4 regions of the Arthrobacter sp. lap29 genome follow, and region 1 is predicted to be linked to each of the others. Evidence: riboswitches for the same ligand, from Rfam matches in the RefSeq annotation. Region 1 holds a riboswitch; each other region holds the start of a gene.

What was found. Region 1 has a riboswitch for S-adenosylmethionine ahead of RY113_RS06885 (OsmC family protein). Riboswitches for the same ligand answer to the same signal wherever they lie in the genome.
Region 2: it holds a riboswitch for S-adenosylmethionine, as region 1 does, so the genes downstream of both, RY113_RS09135 (hypothetical protein) here and RY113_RS06885 (OsmC family protein) in region 1, are expected to answer to the same signal.
Region 3: it holds a riboswitch for S-adenosylmethionine, as region 1 does, so the genes downstream of both, RY113_RS06205 (DUF1737 domain-containing protein) here and RY113_RS06885 (OsmC family protein) in region 1, are expected to answer to the same signal.
Region 4: it holds a riboswitch for S-adenosylmethionine, as region 1 does, so the genes downstream of both, RY113_RS12220 (bifunctional o-acetylhomoserine/o-acetylserine sulfhydrylase) here and RY113_RS06885 (OsmC family protein) in region 1, are expected to answer to the same signal.

Annotation. Positions count from the first base shown of each region.
Region 1 is NZ_JAUCEK010000003.1:292,135-296,341, forward strand. It holds gene RY113_RS06880 (ABC-F family ATP-binding cassette domain-containing protein) at 1-1,374, opposite strand, end outside; SAM riboswitch class IV at 1,631-1,749, shown strand; gene RY113_RS06885 (OsmC family protein) at 1,787-2,329, shown strand; gene RY113_RS06890 (GntR family transcriptional regulator) at 2,444-3,112, opposite strand; partial or broken gene RY113_RS06895 (1-aminocyclopropane-1-carboxylate deaminase) at 3,125-4,112, shown strand.
Region 2 is NZ_JAUCEK010000004.1:332,939-337,145, reverse strand. It holds gene RY113_RS09145 (VIT1/CCC1 transporter family protein) at 1-505, opposite strand, end outside; gene RY113_RS09140 (hypothetical protein) at 665-952, shown strand; gene RY113_RS09135 (hypothetical protein) at 1,219-1,506, opposite strand; SAM riboswitch class IV at 1,519-1,630, opposite strand; gene RY113_RS09130 (inorganic diphosphatase) at 1,708-2,247, opposite strand; gene RY113_RS09125 (hypothetical protein) at 2,689-2,904, shown strand; partial or broken gene RY113_RS09115 (enolase C-terminal domain-like protein) at 2,829-3,811, shown strand; gene RY113_RS09110 (MFS transporter) at 3,776-4,207, opposite strand, start outside.
Region 3 is NZ_JAUCEK010000003.1:142,608-146,814, reverse strand. It holds gene RY113_RS06220 (DUF308 domain-containing protein) at 1-44, shown strand, start outside; gene RY113_RS06215 (aminodeoxychorismate lyase) at 110-1,039, shown strand; gene RY113_RS06210 (Pr6Pr family membrane protein) at 1,045-1,686, opposite strand; SAM riboswitch class IV at 1,831-1,949, shown strand; gene RY113_RS06205 (DUF1737 domain-containing protein) at 2,055-2,297, shown strand; gene RY113_RS06200 (rhodanese-like domain-containing protein) at 2,294-2,686, shown strand; gene RY113_RS06195 (O-succinylhomoserine sulfhydrylase) at 2,697-3,908, shown strand; gene RY113_RS06190 (UDP-N-acetylglucosamine 1-carboxyvinyltransferase) at 3,950-4,207, opposite strand, start outside.
Region 4 is NZ_JAUCEK010000006.1:185,853-190,059, forward strand. It holds gene RY113_RS12215 (homoserine O-acetyltransferase) at 1-235, opposite strand, end outside; gene RY113_RS12220 (bifunctional o-acetylhomoserine/o-acetylserine sulfhydrylase) at 328-1,644, opposite strand; SAM riboswitch class IV at 1,720-1,837, opposite strand; gene RY113_RS12225 (Tex family protein) at 2,058-4,207, opposite strand, start outside.

The DNA.
Region 1 (4,207 bases):
GTCAGCTTTCAGCCCAAACTTAGCCAAAAGGGTACGCACCTCGCCCTGATTCAGTTCCGGCACGAGCGCCTCGAAGCCCTCTCCTAGCGGAGCCTGTTCTGGGAATTGGCTGCGCGCCTGGTCAATCTCCCCGATGGCAACATTCGCGCCCAGGGAGGCAACACCGTCATTCGGGGAAATGCGGCCCAGCAACAGCCGCAACAGGGTGGACTTGCCGGCGCCGTTGGGGCCGGTGATGCCTATGCGTTCTCCAGCGTTCACCTGTGCAGTCACCGGCCCCAGGGTGAAGCTGCCCTGGCGCACCACCGCAGCGTTAAGCGTAGAGACCACGGTGCTTGAGCGGGGTGCTGCGCCAATGCTGAATTGGAGGGCCCACTCCTTGCGTGGCTCCTCAACCTCGTCCAGGCGGGCGATCCGGGACTCCATCTGGCGCACCTTCTGCGCCTGCTTCTCACTGGATTCACTGGCGGCCTTGCGCCGAATCTTGTCATTGTCGGGGGCTTTTTTCATGGCGTTGCGTACACCCTGCGAGCTCCACTCGCGCTGGACTCGGGCGCGCCCCACGAGGTCCGCCTTCTTGTCCGCGAACTCGTCATAGGCTTCGCGGGCGTGGCGCTTTGCAATGGCACGTTCTTCCAAGAAGGAGTCGTAACCGCCGTCATACACGGCCACCTTGTTCTGCGCCTGGTCCAGCTCCACTACGGAGGTGATGGTGCGGGCCAGGAACTCGCGGTCATGCGAGACGAGGACCACGCCGCCGCGCAGACCCCTGACGAACTCTTCCAGCCGGGCCAGTCCCGCCAGGTCCAGATCATTGGTGGGTTCATCCAGAAGTACTATGTCGAAGCGGCTCAGCAGGAGCGCGGCCAACGCCACGCGGGCGGCCTGCCCGCCGGAGAGCCCTGTCATGGGGGTGCTGGGAGTGAGGTCCAAGCCGAGCTCGGCCAGGGTGGCCGGGATGCGTTCATCCACGTCTGCGGCACCGCAGGCGAGCCAGTGGTCCAGGGCTGCGGCGTAGCGGTCATCGTCGGCGCAGTTGCCGGAGCCTAGTGCTTCTGCGGATGATTCCATCTCCTCCGTGGCCTGGGTGCAACCGGTGCGCCGGCCAATGTAGGCGGCGATGCTTTCGCCCTCGATCCGCTCATGTTCCTGCGGCAGCCAGCCGACGAAGGCGTCTTGTGGGGCAGTGCTGACGGTGCCGCCCTGCGGGGTGGTGGCGCCCGCGAGGAGAGCCAAAAGTGTTGACTTGCCGGCACCATTGGCACCCACCACGCCTATGACGTCGCCCGGGGCCACAGTGAAGGAGAGGTTACTGAAAAGGGTGCGGTGTGCGTGGCCTCCGGAAAGGTCCTTCGCGACAAGTGTTGCGCTCATGCATCCATCTTAAGTCGCTTCCTTGCGCCGCCCGGACGTTTTTGTGCTGCCGGGGTCCCGGCGCACCCGCTCCCACCCGTCCCCGCCTTCAACCGCGCCTCCATTGTGCATCTCCCATCGGTCCGTGAGAAAAGGTCGTTTAGAACTGAGTTAAGCGACTTTTTCTCACGGACCGATTCGGGGAAGCCGCCGAAATGTTGCCGTGTGTGACGGCAAGGTTGCTTGAGGCCCTCTGTCAGGGCAATCTAGTGGACAGAATCAAGAGTTCCAGTCAGAGGCCCTGGCCGACTGGACGGCAACCCTCGCAACCATAGTGGGGTGCCCCAGGTGAGGATTCGACGCCGCCGGCAGCTGCCGCGGGCGTAAGTATGGCGCGGTGCCTGGCACTTGCGTTCCCCTGAATGGAGACATCATGACTGAGACCACTGTAACTATTGACGACGCAGCACAGCGATCGGCGCGCCTTGGCGAAGCCGGCGCAGCCTGGGCCAAGCGCATCGGAGCCAATCCGGACAATGCGAAGCTCACGTACACAGCCGCCGGCGTGGGGGTTGGCTCGGTGGCCACGCGCATCAGCGCCGGCAAACACCAATTCCTCGTCGACGAACCTGCCGCACTTGCTGGGGACGATGCCGCAGCCAGTCCCGTGGAATTCGCACTCGGTGCCGTCATCGCCTGCCAAGTTGTGGTGTACCGCCTCTACGCGGAGCAACTGGGTATCCAGCTCGATGACATCACCATCAAGGCCGAAGGTGATCTGGACGTCCGTGGCTTGTTCGGGATCGATGAGTCAATCCGTCCCGGCTTCAGCGACATCCGCCTAGCCGTAAGCATCACGGGACCTGAATCGCAGGAACGCTACGAAGAGCTCGGCCGCATTGTTGAAGCACGCTGCCCTGTCCAAGACCTGTTAAGCAACACCACGCCTGTCAGCGCAGTCGTCACGAAGGCTTAGACATCACTAAATCCTGAGCAGCGTCAACGCCGAGAACGCCGCACCGCATGTGTTCGAGGATGAAGCCTAACGATTCGACACGGTGGTGCGGCGCAGGCAAGTAGCCCACAACACTCAAGCTGTAGTTTCTTCGGCGACTGCTTGGATGCCGAGAGCCAGCCAGTTCGCACGTGTGGCCAGTGCTGCGCCGTCGGCGTCGCCCGCAGTGGCAAGTTTGATGATGTCCGCATGCGCACTGACCGAATGCTGCGCATCGTGGGAACTGAACCGTTGACGCTCCACTCTCCGCAACAGTGGCATGGCCTGGTCCAGCATGGTTGGCACCATGTCATTTCCGCACGCACCAACGAGAACGGCATGGAACTGGTCATCGGCAGCCAAGGCGGCATCGGCGTCGTTCTTCTTGATGGCGGCGGCAAAGCGCACGTTGGCAGCGGTCATGGCGGCAAGGTCCTGCTCGCTCAGCAGGGGAACTGCCAGCCGCGCCGCCAGCTCGTGCATGGCCGCGACTACCTGCTGCGCATTCACGGTGGAGGCGGCATCAAGCGGGGCGACGATGGTGGCCCGGCCCGGCTGGGCAATAATCAGCCCGGCCCGCTCAAGCCGGAGCAGAGCCTCCCGGATAGGGGTTCGACTCACGCCCAACCATGCCTCTAGCTCCGGATCCCGCAGGCGCTCGCCCGGAGCGAAGGTGCCATTGACGATGGCGTCGCGGATGGAATCGTACACGTCATTACGAAGCAGGGAGCGCTTGTGAATTCCCTGGGGCGGAGGAGTCGGCATGCAACATAGGATATATCGTCCCAGGTGGAGTTTGGCCGCAGCCCCGTCCACGAGTTGGCGCGTCTGAGCAAACATCCCGGCGGCGCGAGGATTTGGGCCAAACGTGAGGATGTCAACAGTGGTCTGGCTTTTGGTGGCAATAAGACCCGCAAACTCGACTACATTGTTCCGGACACCATTGCCCAAGGAGCTGACACGCTCGTCTCCATCAGCGGATATCAGTCGAATCACACCCGTCAGGTGGCGGCAGTGGCTGCAAGCCGGGTGTGAAAGCCCGTCTCGCGCAGGAAAACTGGGTGGACTGACCGGACCCGCTATCCAACCGGGTAGGCAATATTGAGCTTTCGCGCATCATGGGTGCCGACGTCCACCTCGATGCAGCTGGGTTCGACATTGGCATCCGTAGCAGCTGGGAACAAGCCATCAAGGACGTCGAAGATGCCAGGGCAAGCCCTATCCCATCCCGGCAGGCGCCTCCGAACATCACTTGGGCGGGCTGGGCTTTGCTAACTGGGCCTATGAAGTGGAGCAGCAGGAGAAGGAACTAGGTGTCTTCTTCGACACGATTGTGCTCTGCACCGTTACCGCCTCCACCCACGCAGGCATGATCGCTGGATTTGCGGGACAAGACAGGCCGCGGCGCGTCATCGGCATTGACGCCTCAGCCACCATTGAAAAGACTCGCGCTCAGGTGGCCCGGATCGCCCGTCACACAGCTGAGCTGATGGACTTGGACAGGAAGATCTGTGACGACGAGACCACTGTCTTGCAAGGCTGGGCCGGCAACCACTCCGGCATCCCTGTGGACTCCACGCTCGAGGCCATAAAACTCACCGGATCCCTTGAAAGCATGATCATCGACCCTGTGTATGAAGGAAAATCCATGGCTGGGTTGATTGACCTTGTCCGCAGCAAGGACATTCCTTCCAGCAGCAACGTCCTCTACGCGCATTCGGGCGGACGGCTGGCGTTGAATGCCTACAGCGGACTGTTTCGCTAAAGAACATTAGCGGACTGGGGCAGGATTCCCCAGCGCTCGGGGCTTCCCGTTCAGCGCCAAGGGCTTCCGGCCCTGTAATCGGAGCGCCTCTGGCA
Region 2 (4,207 bases), on a different contig from region 1:
CCTGACTGCCAACCCCCGTCGCCGCCATTCCCATAACGAGGGAAAGGTTGCTGACCAGCCCGTCATTAGCGCCGAAGACGGCCGCTCTGAAGGAGCCGGCGAGACTGTTGCGCCCACTTGCAGATAGGCCGCGAATGACTTCTTCGTGAATTGATTCGTCGGCCGCCATGGCCTCCGTGGCGTCGGCGTCCGTGGCGTAAGGGGACCTGGACTCCGAGCGCTGTGCCAAGGCGAGCACAAACACCGAACCAAACCGGCGCGCCAGCAAGCCTAAAAGCTGGTTGCGCAGCGAGGGACGGATAGCTGGCTCGGCGTGCTCGCCCAGTAAATCCAGCCAGTGCTGTTCATGGCGACGCTCCGCTTCAGCCAAGGCCATGAGAATGGCGTATTCGTCGCCCTCTCGGCGTTTGGCAAGGTCCCGGTAGACAGCAGCTTCGGCACGTTCATCAGCCAAATATTGCCGCCAGCGCTTAATCTGCGCTGGGGTGGGAATCCGTTCGGGCATGGTGAAGCTCCTCTAGGTCAGCCAACACTGTAGCCTGTATTCCCGCGAAATTCCGGCCGGTATCCCTAGCAAGAAGGTTTCGGGGCACCGGAATTAGCGCATAAAAATGACAAATAACAGTGCCTAGAAAGTACTTGACGTAACGGAAAGTACTTGCGTATGGTTGATACACCATTTCAAGCCAACAGCACCAGGAAAACCTCGGGAGAGACCATGACGAACAACGGCTCGCAGGCCAAGTCCACCTCTAATAGCGCCCGCTACATGGGGTTAGGCTTCGCGATGGGCATGCTGTGCATGATTGCGTTGTTCGTTGCCGGACTCATCAAGGCCAATGCCGGAATGGTGGTCATGGCGGCAAGCATGGCTGCCGTGCTCGGGGCAACATGGGGTTCCACCGTGGTGGCAATGAAGAAGAAGGCTGCCAAGGAGAATGCGGCAGCCTAATTCAGCTGCTCGGTAAAATCTGCTTGGTGGAAGCTGCTTGATATTCGGCGTCCAGGTGGGAGCCCACCTTGGCGCCGATTGCTACCCGCGGCAACTTCTACTGCGAACTCGACGCATGGTGAAAGTGGATGTTCGCTATGGGCAACGTGGGACGCCAACCGGGAGCAGAACCAACGAAGAATGGGCAAGCGGTGGAACCAGCCCCCGGCCGAGGGGACTATTCATCCGGCCGTGCTTCTGAGAAAAAGCCATGCTCCCGAACTGGATCAGTAGGCGGAAAGTCGGAAACCCACATGACGCCCGGCACGCGCGCCCGTCTGGGCAACCGTGATAACTAGGGTGCCGATCTCCGGGATCCAGCGTGCAGGCCGAACAGCCTGCGTCAGCGCCGAAACCAGCTGGGAGGGCTCCGCCGAGTAGTAGGCGCGGTGGCCTGACGGGGTCAGGAACGTGACGGCCCCCAGGTTCACATCAACTGCAGGAAGCACTGAAATTCCCTGTGGGCGGGTGACTGCCGGGGCATTTTTGGTGCGCGTTATGGTTGAAAAAGTCATGAGTGGACTCCTCGAATGCTCTTGCCAACGGAGCTTTTCCGCTGGCCGCTTCCTCATCCGAACCACCCGTGAAGCATGGGGTTGGCGTGCGACCAGTCGGAGCTTGGCGTCGCATCTCTTGAAGCTGGCTCAAGACTACTGCTTAAGCAGAACTGCGGCGGGTGGTTGCGTAATGTTACGCAACCACCCGCCGCTGCAGGCCTAAACGGCCTGGCTTGCTGCCCAGCGATCGCTGCAGGCAGCCACAATGACAATGGCGTCCTCGAGTCCGCCCCACCCCAAAACCTGTGTCTGTGTGTCCGTCTGAAAGTCCTTGTAATGGTTGAAATGGTGTTCGATTTGCTGCTTCAGACGCGAAGGAACATCATCGATGGAACGAATGGCGCCGCCGGAGTCACGGTCGTCCACCGGGACGGTGAGAATTTTGTAGTCCATGTCCTCCCCGTCGCGGAAGTTCAGCAGGCCCAAGATCCGTAAGTGAACAACTACCCCTGTTACGAGCGGCTCCCGGGTGATGCACAGAATATCGAGTTCATCGCCGTCCTCATCCAAGGTCTGTGGAATGAAACCATAGTTGACAGGCTTGGCGAAGATGCCCGGATCTACCCGGTCAAGATGGAACAGGCCAGTGGTGCGGTCCCATTCGATCTTGTGGCTGGAACCATGCGGGATGTCGATGACGCCGGTGAGAAGTCCTTGCTGATAGTCGCCGCAGCTTAGAAGCTTGTTGTAGTCAGGCATGGAAAGTTCCTCTCACCCGGATGGCCAGGAGCTTGTCCTTGCCGCAGGGCCTGCCGTCCTGGTGATGGAGGCTGCCCGCTACTTGTTGACCGTTGCTGGTAGCCGCTTCTGCGCAACCCTGTGGCGTAGAACTTCAATCAATCACAACCACCACGTTTCTGACAAGATGCGCAAAGCTGAGAAATGCCGCTCCCCACCGGAAAGCGAATGAAGCATCGTAAGCGACTCAATGGCAGCCAATGACCACATCCAATTATCTGGATCGTTTGCACCATCTCAACTGACACTGGAAAGGCGAGGGGATGGGGGGAGTAGCCTCAAAAGCGAAGGCATGAGGACCGTGCAAGCGAAATATTCTCGAAAAGGAGCCGATGATGGGTGACCTGCGGATAACAGCCGTGAAGGCCATGCAAATTCTTGATTCCAGAGGTTTTCCCAACGGTGCAGGTCCAACTGCGTGACGGCGGTGTGCGCTGGTCCGGGCGCGGAGTGAGCCAAGCCGTTGCTGCTGTCACGGGTGAAATGGCCGGGTTGCTTGGCTCCCAGGCGTGGGGCTCGCTGGCACAGCTGTATGCCGCTTTGTGCGAGCTGGACGGAACGGCAAACAGGGGCAGACTGGGAGCGAGCAGCGGCTGCCCATTCCCCACTTCAACGTGATCAACGGCGGCGAGCACGCGGCAAACGAACTGGCATTCCAAGAATTCATGATCGCCCCGTTGGTGCAAGCAGCTTTCCGGAAGCGTTGGAATGGGGCTCCGATGTCTACCACGCATTAGCGCGAGTGTTCCGTGGCAGGGGTTTGGCCACGGGCCTCGGCGATGAGGGCGGTTATGCGCCGGAGATTGCACGCCTGGAGGAGGCGCTGGACCTGATTCTGGCAGCTATCGAGGCCTCGGGACGTACTGCCGGGGAAACCGGCATCATGATCGCTCTGGACCCAGCAGCTAATTCTTTCTTCGCTGACGGGGCCTACCGTGTCAACGACCAGGTACTTACACCTGAACAGATGACCGACTATTACGGAAAGCTCCTGGATAATTACCCGATCCGCAGACTGGAAGACCCCCTGTCAGAGGACGATCGCCAATCATGGCCCGCGTTGGTCCAGAGCCTTGGGGCCCGCGTGCCGATTGTGGGTGATGATCTCTTCGTCACCCAAGCAGCCCGTGTCCGCGACGGCATTGCGGTAGGGTCCGCCACGGCGGTACTGATCAAGCCCAACCAGGTGGGCACAGTCACCGAAACCCTCGAAACAATGACGGTTGCAAAAGCCGGTGGATTCACCGCAATGGTCTCCCACCGCTCTGGGGAAACCCTCGACAGCTTCGTCGCCGACCTTACCGTGGGTTCCGGCTGCGGCCAGCTCAAGTCAGGGCCCCAGCTCGAGGTGAAAGACTCGCCAAATACAATAGATTGTTGGAAATTGCAGAAGCCAACCCGTCGTTGGCTTTTGGCCTGGCGCCCGTGCCAAGCCGTAGCTGAGTGGCTCAGACAGCGCCAGCGTGCGTGTCGTAGTAGCCGCCCGCCGTCACGAGATCTGGCTTTCGGCCTGCTGCTCCCGTGAGGGGCGCAGCAGACCGGAAGCGGCGATCGAGGCGGCCATCCAAGCAGCCGCATAAGTGAAGGCTACAGCCGGGGAAAAAAGGGCCCACAGAATGCCGGCAGTCATTGTTGCGCCCAGATCGCCAAATGATTGCACCAGGCCCAACAGGCCGTAACCATTGCCGCGGAGCCTCTCTGGTAGCGCTAGTGCAACAGCAGTGGACTCCGCTGTTTCGGCAAAGCCGATGCCCACCCCGGCCAGCAGGAACCCGGTCAGAATCAGTGCCGATGACGAGGTGCTGAAAGCGAACAGTAGGTAGGCGCCCACATACACTGCACTGCCAGCAGCGAACACGGGACCCGCACCGATCTTGTCCACTAGCGGACCAGCTACGAGTGAAGCAGCAGTGGCTGCCGC
Region 3 (4,207 bases), 150 kb from region 1:
GCCTGGTCCGTGCCTTCACCTTCGGCAAGTCCCTCACACGCTAGTACGACTGCGAGGGACCCAGACCGAGGCACGAGGGCAGGGAGCGGGTGGGGATAAGATCTCAGTCATGACAACTCTGGTTTTCTTGGACCCCGCCCACCCGGCCGGCCGCGTTGCAGACGCCACCGTTCCCAACATTCTGGTTACGGATCAGGGGCTCACCCGCGGTGACGGGATCTTTGAATCCATGCTCGCTATTGATGGGGAGCCACGCAAAATCCGGGCTCATTTAGATCGCCTTGCCGTCTCGGCCAGCACCATGGACCTACTCATCCCTGACGCCGGGGTGTGGCAGGCGGCAATTACGACGGCGCTCACAGCTTATGCTGCCGGGGTACCAGAGGATTCCGCAGACCACGGTGCAAGCAACGAATCTCGCCAGTGCGTGGTTCGCCTTATCGCTACCCGAGGCCCCGAGGGCGCCAACTCCCCCACAGCGTGGGTCACGGTCAGCCCGGTGTCCGCCTCGTTGGCTGCCCAGCGGGAGAAGGGCTTGGCCGTGCTCTTGTTGGAGCGTGGCTATGACAGCGATATTGCAGCCCGTGCCCCCTGGCTTTTGATGGGCGCCAAAACACTCTCCTACGCCGTGAACATGGCCGCACTTCGGCACGCACACCACCAGGGCGCGGATGACGTGATCTTCACCAGCGGTGACGGGCTCGTGTTGGAAGGGCCCACATCGTCAGTTCTTCTAGCACACGTTAGTGACGATTCCGGCGTACCGCTCAAGCGGCTCATCACCCCGCATTTGGACACCGGGATACTGCCCGGCACCACGCAGGGCGCACTGTTCGCCGCTGCGCAGGAAGCCGGGTGGGAGCTGGGTTACGGTCCACTAACACCTGCCGATCTGCTGGATGCCGACGCCGTGTGGCTCATTTCCAGCCTGCGGCTACTGGCGCCCGTGACCACCATTGACGGGAAGGAAATCGGCACGGCCGCCATCCGAGCCGAGCTTACAGCGGAACTATCGGCGCTCCTGGCTACCACGTTGTAAACACATCAGTTCGACTGACCGCTGGGCACAGGCCTAACAAGCGGGCTGAGCTTGTTGCCCAGAAGAATCAGCACCGCGCTGGCGATCAGGAAGGCTACCGCGATCCCCACACAACTGAGCAGCACGGCGCCGTAGCCCCCGTTGCCGGGGTTCAAGAAGGGATAGGCGTACCAGTCCGTGGCGGCGCCCCGAATCAGGGAATAGGCCAAATATGCCAGCGGAAACAGCACTGCAACACCCAACCGGGTCAGCGGGATGGGCCGGCGCGGCGGTTGGATCAACCAGTCCGCGACAACCGCAATGGGCATGATGTAGTGCAGCCAGGTATTGATCCAAGGCAGGAGCGCGCCGAGATCCACCTCGCGCAACAGGGCGGTGAACACGATCCCCACCAGGGCCATGCACACCACCGATACGCACCGCAGAACCTGCCAAGCCGGGCCCAGCTCCTTCCCGCGCCAGGTCAGTACTGACTCCGTGAGCAGGACGGCGGCGGCAAGAATATTGGACAGGTTCGTGAAGTAGCTGAAGAAGTTCAACACGTTGAAACCGTGGCTCAGGTGAACGCCAAATTGGATGCCCACTGCCACAAGAGTGAACGCGCCGAAGAGAAACCGTAGTGCCGCCAACAATCGCCGAGTTGTCATGGGTTTCATCATGTCATGGACGCGGCAGAGATATCAGGTCCGTCCCGCCACCCTGTGAACGGATATCTGGGTGTCGCCGTCATGTTTGTGCACACTGGCAGGTTCTTCACCGGACCCGGCACGTGGTGTGCTACTTTCAAGGTGAGTAATGAGTGCCAGCGTTAAGCCCTGACTTGCTGGCCGGCAACCCTCTTTCCGGCGGGGTGCCTCAGGTGACTACTCGGCAAACCAGCTACCTAGGCTGGCGTTTGCAAGCGTGAACTTTCCTTGTGGTGCGGGCTCAAGAGTGGACATTTTCAACCAACTCTTCGTCAACTGCCACCAGCTCCCGTTTGCAACGCGCAGCCATTTGCAATGAGGAGAGAACCATGACCGCGGACGAATCCCCCCTGGCCTACCGGCTTATCACCGGCCCTGACGACCGCTCTTTTTGCGAGCGCATTTCCACCGCCCTTGCCGACGGCTATGTGCTGCACGGCGGCCCCGCCCTCACCTACAACGGCACCAGTGTCATTTGCGCGCAGGCCGTGGCCAGCAGCGATGCCGCCGTCGCCACTGCCGTGGATGATCTCGACGCCGAACTTGAGTTTGATGGCGAGGGCATCGCATGAGCCACGCGGGAGATGTGAGCCCGGGCACAGCCTGGGAAGCTGTAGCCGCGGGGGCAACACTCGTGGATGTACGGACAGAGGGCGAATGGGCACACATTGGCGTCCCCGACACCTCAACGCTGAAATCAGAACCGGTTTTTATCCAGTGGAATCTCGCCACGGGCGCCCGCAACCCTGATTTTCTGGCAGAGCTGGCGGCGGCAGTACCCCCGGAAAAGCAGCTGATAGTGCTGTGCCGCTCCGGTGCCCGCTCTATTGCCGCCGCCGAAGCAGCCACCGCCGCCGGGTACACCGCCTACAACGTACTTGAAGGCTTTGAAGGAGAAACTGATCCCTACGGAGATCGGATTCTCAACGGCTGGAAGAACCGCAACCTCCCCTGGCGCTAAGGAAATATCATTGAGCAACTTTAATGAGCACACAGCCACTTGGGGGCAGGACACCCAGGCGGTACGCGGCGGGCTTGACCGCAGCAATTTTCAAGAAACCTCCGAAGCCCTCTTTTTGAACTCCGGATTTGTCTACGAATCGGCGGAAGCTGCCGAGCAGGCGTTCACGGGTGAGGTGGACCGCTTCGTGTATTCGCGCTACGGCAACCCGAGCGTGGCAACCTTCCAGGAACGGCTGCGGCTGCTGGAAGGAAAAGAGGCGTGCTTTGCGACGGCGTCGGGCATGTCAGCCGTATTCACCGCCTTGGGTGCCTTATTAGCAGCCGGGGACCGCGTGGTGGCAGCACGGTCCCTGTTCGGCTCCTGCTTTGTGATTCTGAATGAGCTGCTGCCGCGGTGGGGTGTGGAGACCGTATTTGTTGACGGGCCGGACCTGGATCAGTGGCGCGAGGCCTTGTCGGTGCCCACCACGGCCGTGTTCTTCGAGTCACCGTCGAACCCCATGCAGGAAATCATTGACGTGGCGGCTGTGTGCGATCTAGCTCATGCCGCTGGCGCGCAGGTGGTAGCCGACAACGTCTTCGCAACTCCCTTGTTGCAGCGTTGCGGCGATTTCGGCGCGGACATCATCGTCTACTCGGGCACCAAGCACATTGATGGCCAGGGCCGGGTGTTGGGTGGCGCAATCCTCGGCAGCAAGGAGTTCATCGAAGGGCCCGTCAAGAACCTGATGCGCCACACGGGCCCGGCGCTCTCCGCGTTCAACGCATGGGTGCTCACCAAGGGCCTGGAAACCATGAATCTGCGGGTTACACACTCGTGCAGCAATGCCCTGGCACTCGGAGAATTCCTTGAAGCCCAACCGCAGGTGGCACGCGTGCTGTACCCGCATCTGCCGTCCCACCCGCAGTATGATTTGGCCAAAAAACAAATGAAGGCCGGAGGCACGGTGCTGACATTTGAGCTGGCTCAGCCAGCGTCGGGCACTCGCAAGGATGCCGCGTTTGCGCTGCTGAACGCGCTGTCCATCATCGACATCTCCAATAACTTAGGGGATGCGAAGTCGCTGATCACGCATCCGGCCACCACCACGCACCGTGCCATGGGCCCCGAGGGGCGCGCCGCGATCGGTCTCAGCGACGGGTTCTTGCGCCTGTCGGTGGGATTGGAGGATGTGGATGATTTGAAGCTGGATCTCGCGGTGGCCCTGGCGGCCATTTAGGCTGGCCAAAACAGCAGTGGCAAGGCCGCTGGCGTTTGTACTCAGTCTTGGAAGTACTCGATCTCGGCGCCAATGGTGTTCAACCGCTCGGCCAGATCTTCGTAGCCGCGCTCAATCACATATATGTTGCGCAATTCAGAAGTGCCCTTGGCGGCGAGCATGGCCAGCAGGATGCAGGCGGCCGGACGCAGTGCCGGCGGGCAGCCAATCTCGGCGGCACGCCACGCAACGGGGCCCTTGATGTCAATGCGGTGCGGATCCAACAGGCGGACGCCGGCGCCGAGGCGGTTCAGTTCCGT
Region 4 (4,207 bases), on a different contig from region 1:
CAATAACGGCGCAGGGGCCAACGAGGCCTTCCCACCAACCATCTTCCTCGGACTCGCCCCTGCTGACGTGCGTGCTTCCGGTCAATGCATGTTGGATCAGCACGGCATTGTCACCGGCGGCGTTCAATGTCCCCCAGCATTCAAAAGCCATGGTCACCGAGGGCAGCACGCCCCCGGCCTCTAGGGGAAGGGCGCCGATCTCGATCGAGCGCAACACACCTCCGCCTTGTCCCACAGCTGCACAGAAGTCCTCACCAACAGGTTGCGCCGCGGCAGCAGCGAACCCCGAGGACAACAAGCCCTTACCCACAGCCCGTCCCACGCGGATCACGCCGATTTTGCGGCGCGGAACCCGGCTTCAAGGTCAGCGATGATGTCTGCAACGTTTTCCAAACCCACCGACAAGCGCACCAGACCCGGCCGTACACCTGCGGCCAGTTGCTGCTCCGGCGTGAGCTGGGCGTGGGTGGTGGAAGCGGGGTGGATGACGAGGGAACGCACATCACCTAAGTTAGCCACCAGCGAGTGCAGCTCCAGGCCGTCAACAAAACGCTTGCCAGCCTCGAGCCCTCCCAAGATGTCAAAACCGATGATGGCACCAGTGCCGTTGGGGCCGTACTTGCGACCGCGCTCAAACCAAGGGCTGGAGGGAATGCCCGCGTAGGCCACAGCCTCCACGTTTTCATTTCCTTCCAGCCACTGTGCCACCGTGACGGCGTTGCTGACGTGCCGTTCCACGCGCAGGCTCAGCGTCTCGATGCCCTGAGCGATCAGGAAGGCGTTGAACGGGGAAATTGCTGCTCCCAGGTCACGCAGCAACTGCACACGAGCCTTGAGAATGTAAGCGAGATTGGCACCTAGTGCGCAGCCCACACCCAAGTCACGGGCATAGACCAGACCGTTGTAGCTTTCATCCGGGGTGTTGAAGCCGGGGAACTTCTCCGGGTTTGCAGCGAAATCAAACTTGCCGCCGTCAACTATTACCCCGCCAATGGCCGTACCGTGCCCGCCGAGGTATTTGGTGGCGGAGTGGATGACAATGTCCGCACCCCATTCCAGCGGGCGGATCAGGTACGGGGTGGCCAGAGTATTGTCCACAATCAGCGGCACACCGGCCTCGTGGGCAATCGCGCTGATGTTTTCCAGGTCAAGGACGTCCTGGCGCGGGTTGGAGACCGTCTCGCCGAAGAAGGCCTTGGTATTGGGCTGCACGGCGGCACGCCACTGATCCAGGTTATCGGGATCGGCAACGAAGGTGACCTCAATGCCGAGCTTCTTCAGCGTGTGGGCCAGCAGGTTGAACGTGCCACCGTACACGCTGGGGCTGGAGACAATATGGTCCCCGGACTCGGCAATGTTCAAGATGGCGAACGTGGTGGCGGCCTGCCCCGAGGCCAGCATCAGCGCACCAACGCCGCCTTCAAGGCTCGCGATGCGGTCTTCAACAACGGACGTGGTGGGATTGCCCAGGCGCGTGTAGATGGGCTCCAACTCGGTCAACGCGAAGCGGGCGGCAGCGCTCTCTGCGGACGGGAAGACGAAAGACGTGGTCTGATAAATGGGGAGGGCACGGGCGCCGGTGGTGGCGTCGGGCTCCTGACCTACGTGGATCTGACGGGTTTCAAATGACCAACCGTTGCTCATGGTTGTTTCCTTCACACTAGAGGCCTACGGCAAAGGCCCTCCACCGCGCCATGCGGGAAGGGCCTGAACGGATATGGCCCGCGCTTGCACCTCAAACCGGATGGTTCGGTGCCAGGTCTTCACCCGGGGCACCCCGCCGCGGAAGGAGGGTTGCCGGTCAGCAAGCCGGGGCTATTCGCTGACACTCATGACCTGCCTCCAGTGTGAAAGAATGCCCAAGATTTCGCAAGAATATGACGAGTTTATGACTTTGTGCGAATATCTGCGTGGAATTTGCGCAAGAGAGAGCTTTAGGGCGAATTAGTCACTGATATTGGAGAGATTTTTCTCCCTACATGGCGCCCGGCAGAGTTTTGGGCGCAAATCGGGATCATTTTCCACTGGCTTGTCCGGGCGGGCCGGTAAGCGAGTGGCTACTTTCCTAGGCCTGCCCGGCGCAGGGCTTCTGCCATGGCTGTACTGGCTGTGTTGGCTGTACTGGCTGTGTTGGTGGTATTAGCCGTATTGGTGGAGGTGCCCGTCCCTCTATCCCGGGGCTGCCCGCCTTGGCGGCCCTGCGATCCCGGATTCCCCTGCCGGCGCTGGCCGCTAGCTCCACTCTTCGGAGCCGGGCTGCCACTCTTGGCCGCCGGGTTGCCACTTTGGGGCGCACTGCGCGCAGGTGAGGGACCTCCGGGCGTGCGGGAGCCGGCGTCGGGCTTGGCGTTCCTCTCCCCGGCTTGATCATCAAGGCGCAGCGTCAAGGAGATGCGTTTGCGCTCGGGCTCAACTTCTAGAACCTTCACCCGCACCACTTGACCGGATTTAACCACGGTGTGCGGGTCCGAAACGAAGCTGTTGCTCATGGCTGAGACGTGGACCAGCCCGTCCTGGTGGACACCAATATCGACGAAGGCTCCGAAGGCGGCCACGTTCGACACGGTGCCTTCTAGAATCATGCCGGGGCGCAGATCGGTGATCTTCTCAATGCCCTCAGCAAAGGTGGCAGTCTCAAAACGGGGCCGGGGATCACGGCCAGGCTTTTGCAACTCGGAGATGATGTCAGCAACCGTGGGCAGACCAAAGTCACCGTCCACGAAGTCGGCCGGGTTCACGCCACCCACGGCCCCAACGCCTCCGGCAATATCGTGGGCCCCTGCACCCACTGCAGCGAGGATTTTACGTGCCACACCGTACGCTTCAGGGTGCACACTGGAGGCATCCAGCGGCTCCGCTCCCCCGGAGATCCGCAGGAACCCGGCACACTGCTCAAAAGCCTTGGGCCCCAACCGCGCCACCTTGAGCAGTTCGCGCCGCTTGCTGAAGGGCCCGTGCTGGTTCCTGTGAGCCACAATATTCTCGCTCAACAAGGGACCCACCCCGGCCACCCTCGCCAACAACGCAGGTGAAGCAGTATTCAGGTCCACCCCCACGGCGTTGACACAGTCTTCTACGACGGCGTCGAGGGAGCGGTCCAGCTTGGCCGGCGTCAGATCATGCTGATACTGCCCCACCCCAATGGATTTGGGTTCGATCTTGACCAGTTCAGCCAGCGGGTCCTGTAGCCGGCGAGCAATCGAGACAGCGCCGCGCAAAGACACATCCATGCCAGGCAGTTCGGCACTAGCCAAGGCGGACGCCGAATAGACGGACGCGCCAGCTTCGGAGACCACCAGCTTGGTGACCTTTCGCTCGGGATTGATCCGCTTGAGCTCAGCCACAAGTTCAGTGGCCAACCTGTCAGTTTCACGGCTCGCCGTGCCGTTGCCAATAGCAATCAACTCAACGTCATACCTTTGCGCCAGTGATACCAGGGTTGCCAGGGATTCGTTCCAGCGATTTACCGGTGCGTGCGGGTAAATGGTATCCGTTGCCGCTACTTTGCCGGTCCCGTCCACGAGCGCCACCTTGGTACCTGTGCGCAGGCCCGGATCAAGGCCCAAGGTGGAGCGGTTTCCGGCCGGGGCGGCGAGCAGAACATCGCGCAGGTTTGCAGCAAAGACCCGCACTGATTCCTCTTCTGCACTCTGGAACAAGCGCACGCGCAGGTCCACCGAGAGGCGGGTCAGGATGCGTGTGCGCCACGCCAGCTTGGCACTGGTCACGAGCCAGGAGTCGGCAGCGCGGCCGGATTCGGCAATGCCAAGTGAGTGGGCCACGGCGTTTTCATACTTGGCGCGGGCCTGCACTTGAGCGTCTGCATCGCGGGTATCACCCTCTGCCAAATCCAGTGAGAGCACACCCTCTTTTTCACCGCGCAACAGGGCCAATACCCGGTGGCTGGGCAGGGTGTGCGGCGGCTGTGCGAAGTCAAAATAGTCCTTGAACTTCTCCCCGTCGGAGCTCTTGCCCGCCTTGACGGAGGACCGCAGCCGGCCAGTTTTCCAGAGCCGTTCACGCAGCTCGCCCACCAAAACCGCGTCCTGACCAGCACGTTCAATCAGGATGGCTCGGGCGCCGGCAAGCGCGTCATCGGCTGTGTCCACACCGCGTCCGGCATCCACGAAGGCGTCAGCCTCTACGGCCGGGAACTTTGAGGGGTCCGCCAGCAGCGCGTCGAGCAAAGGCTCCAGACCCGCTTCCC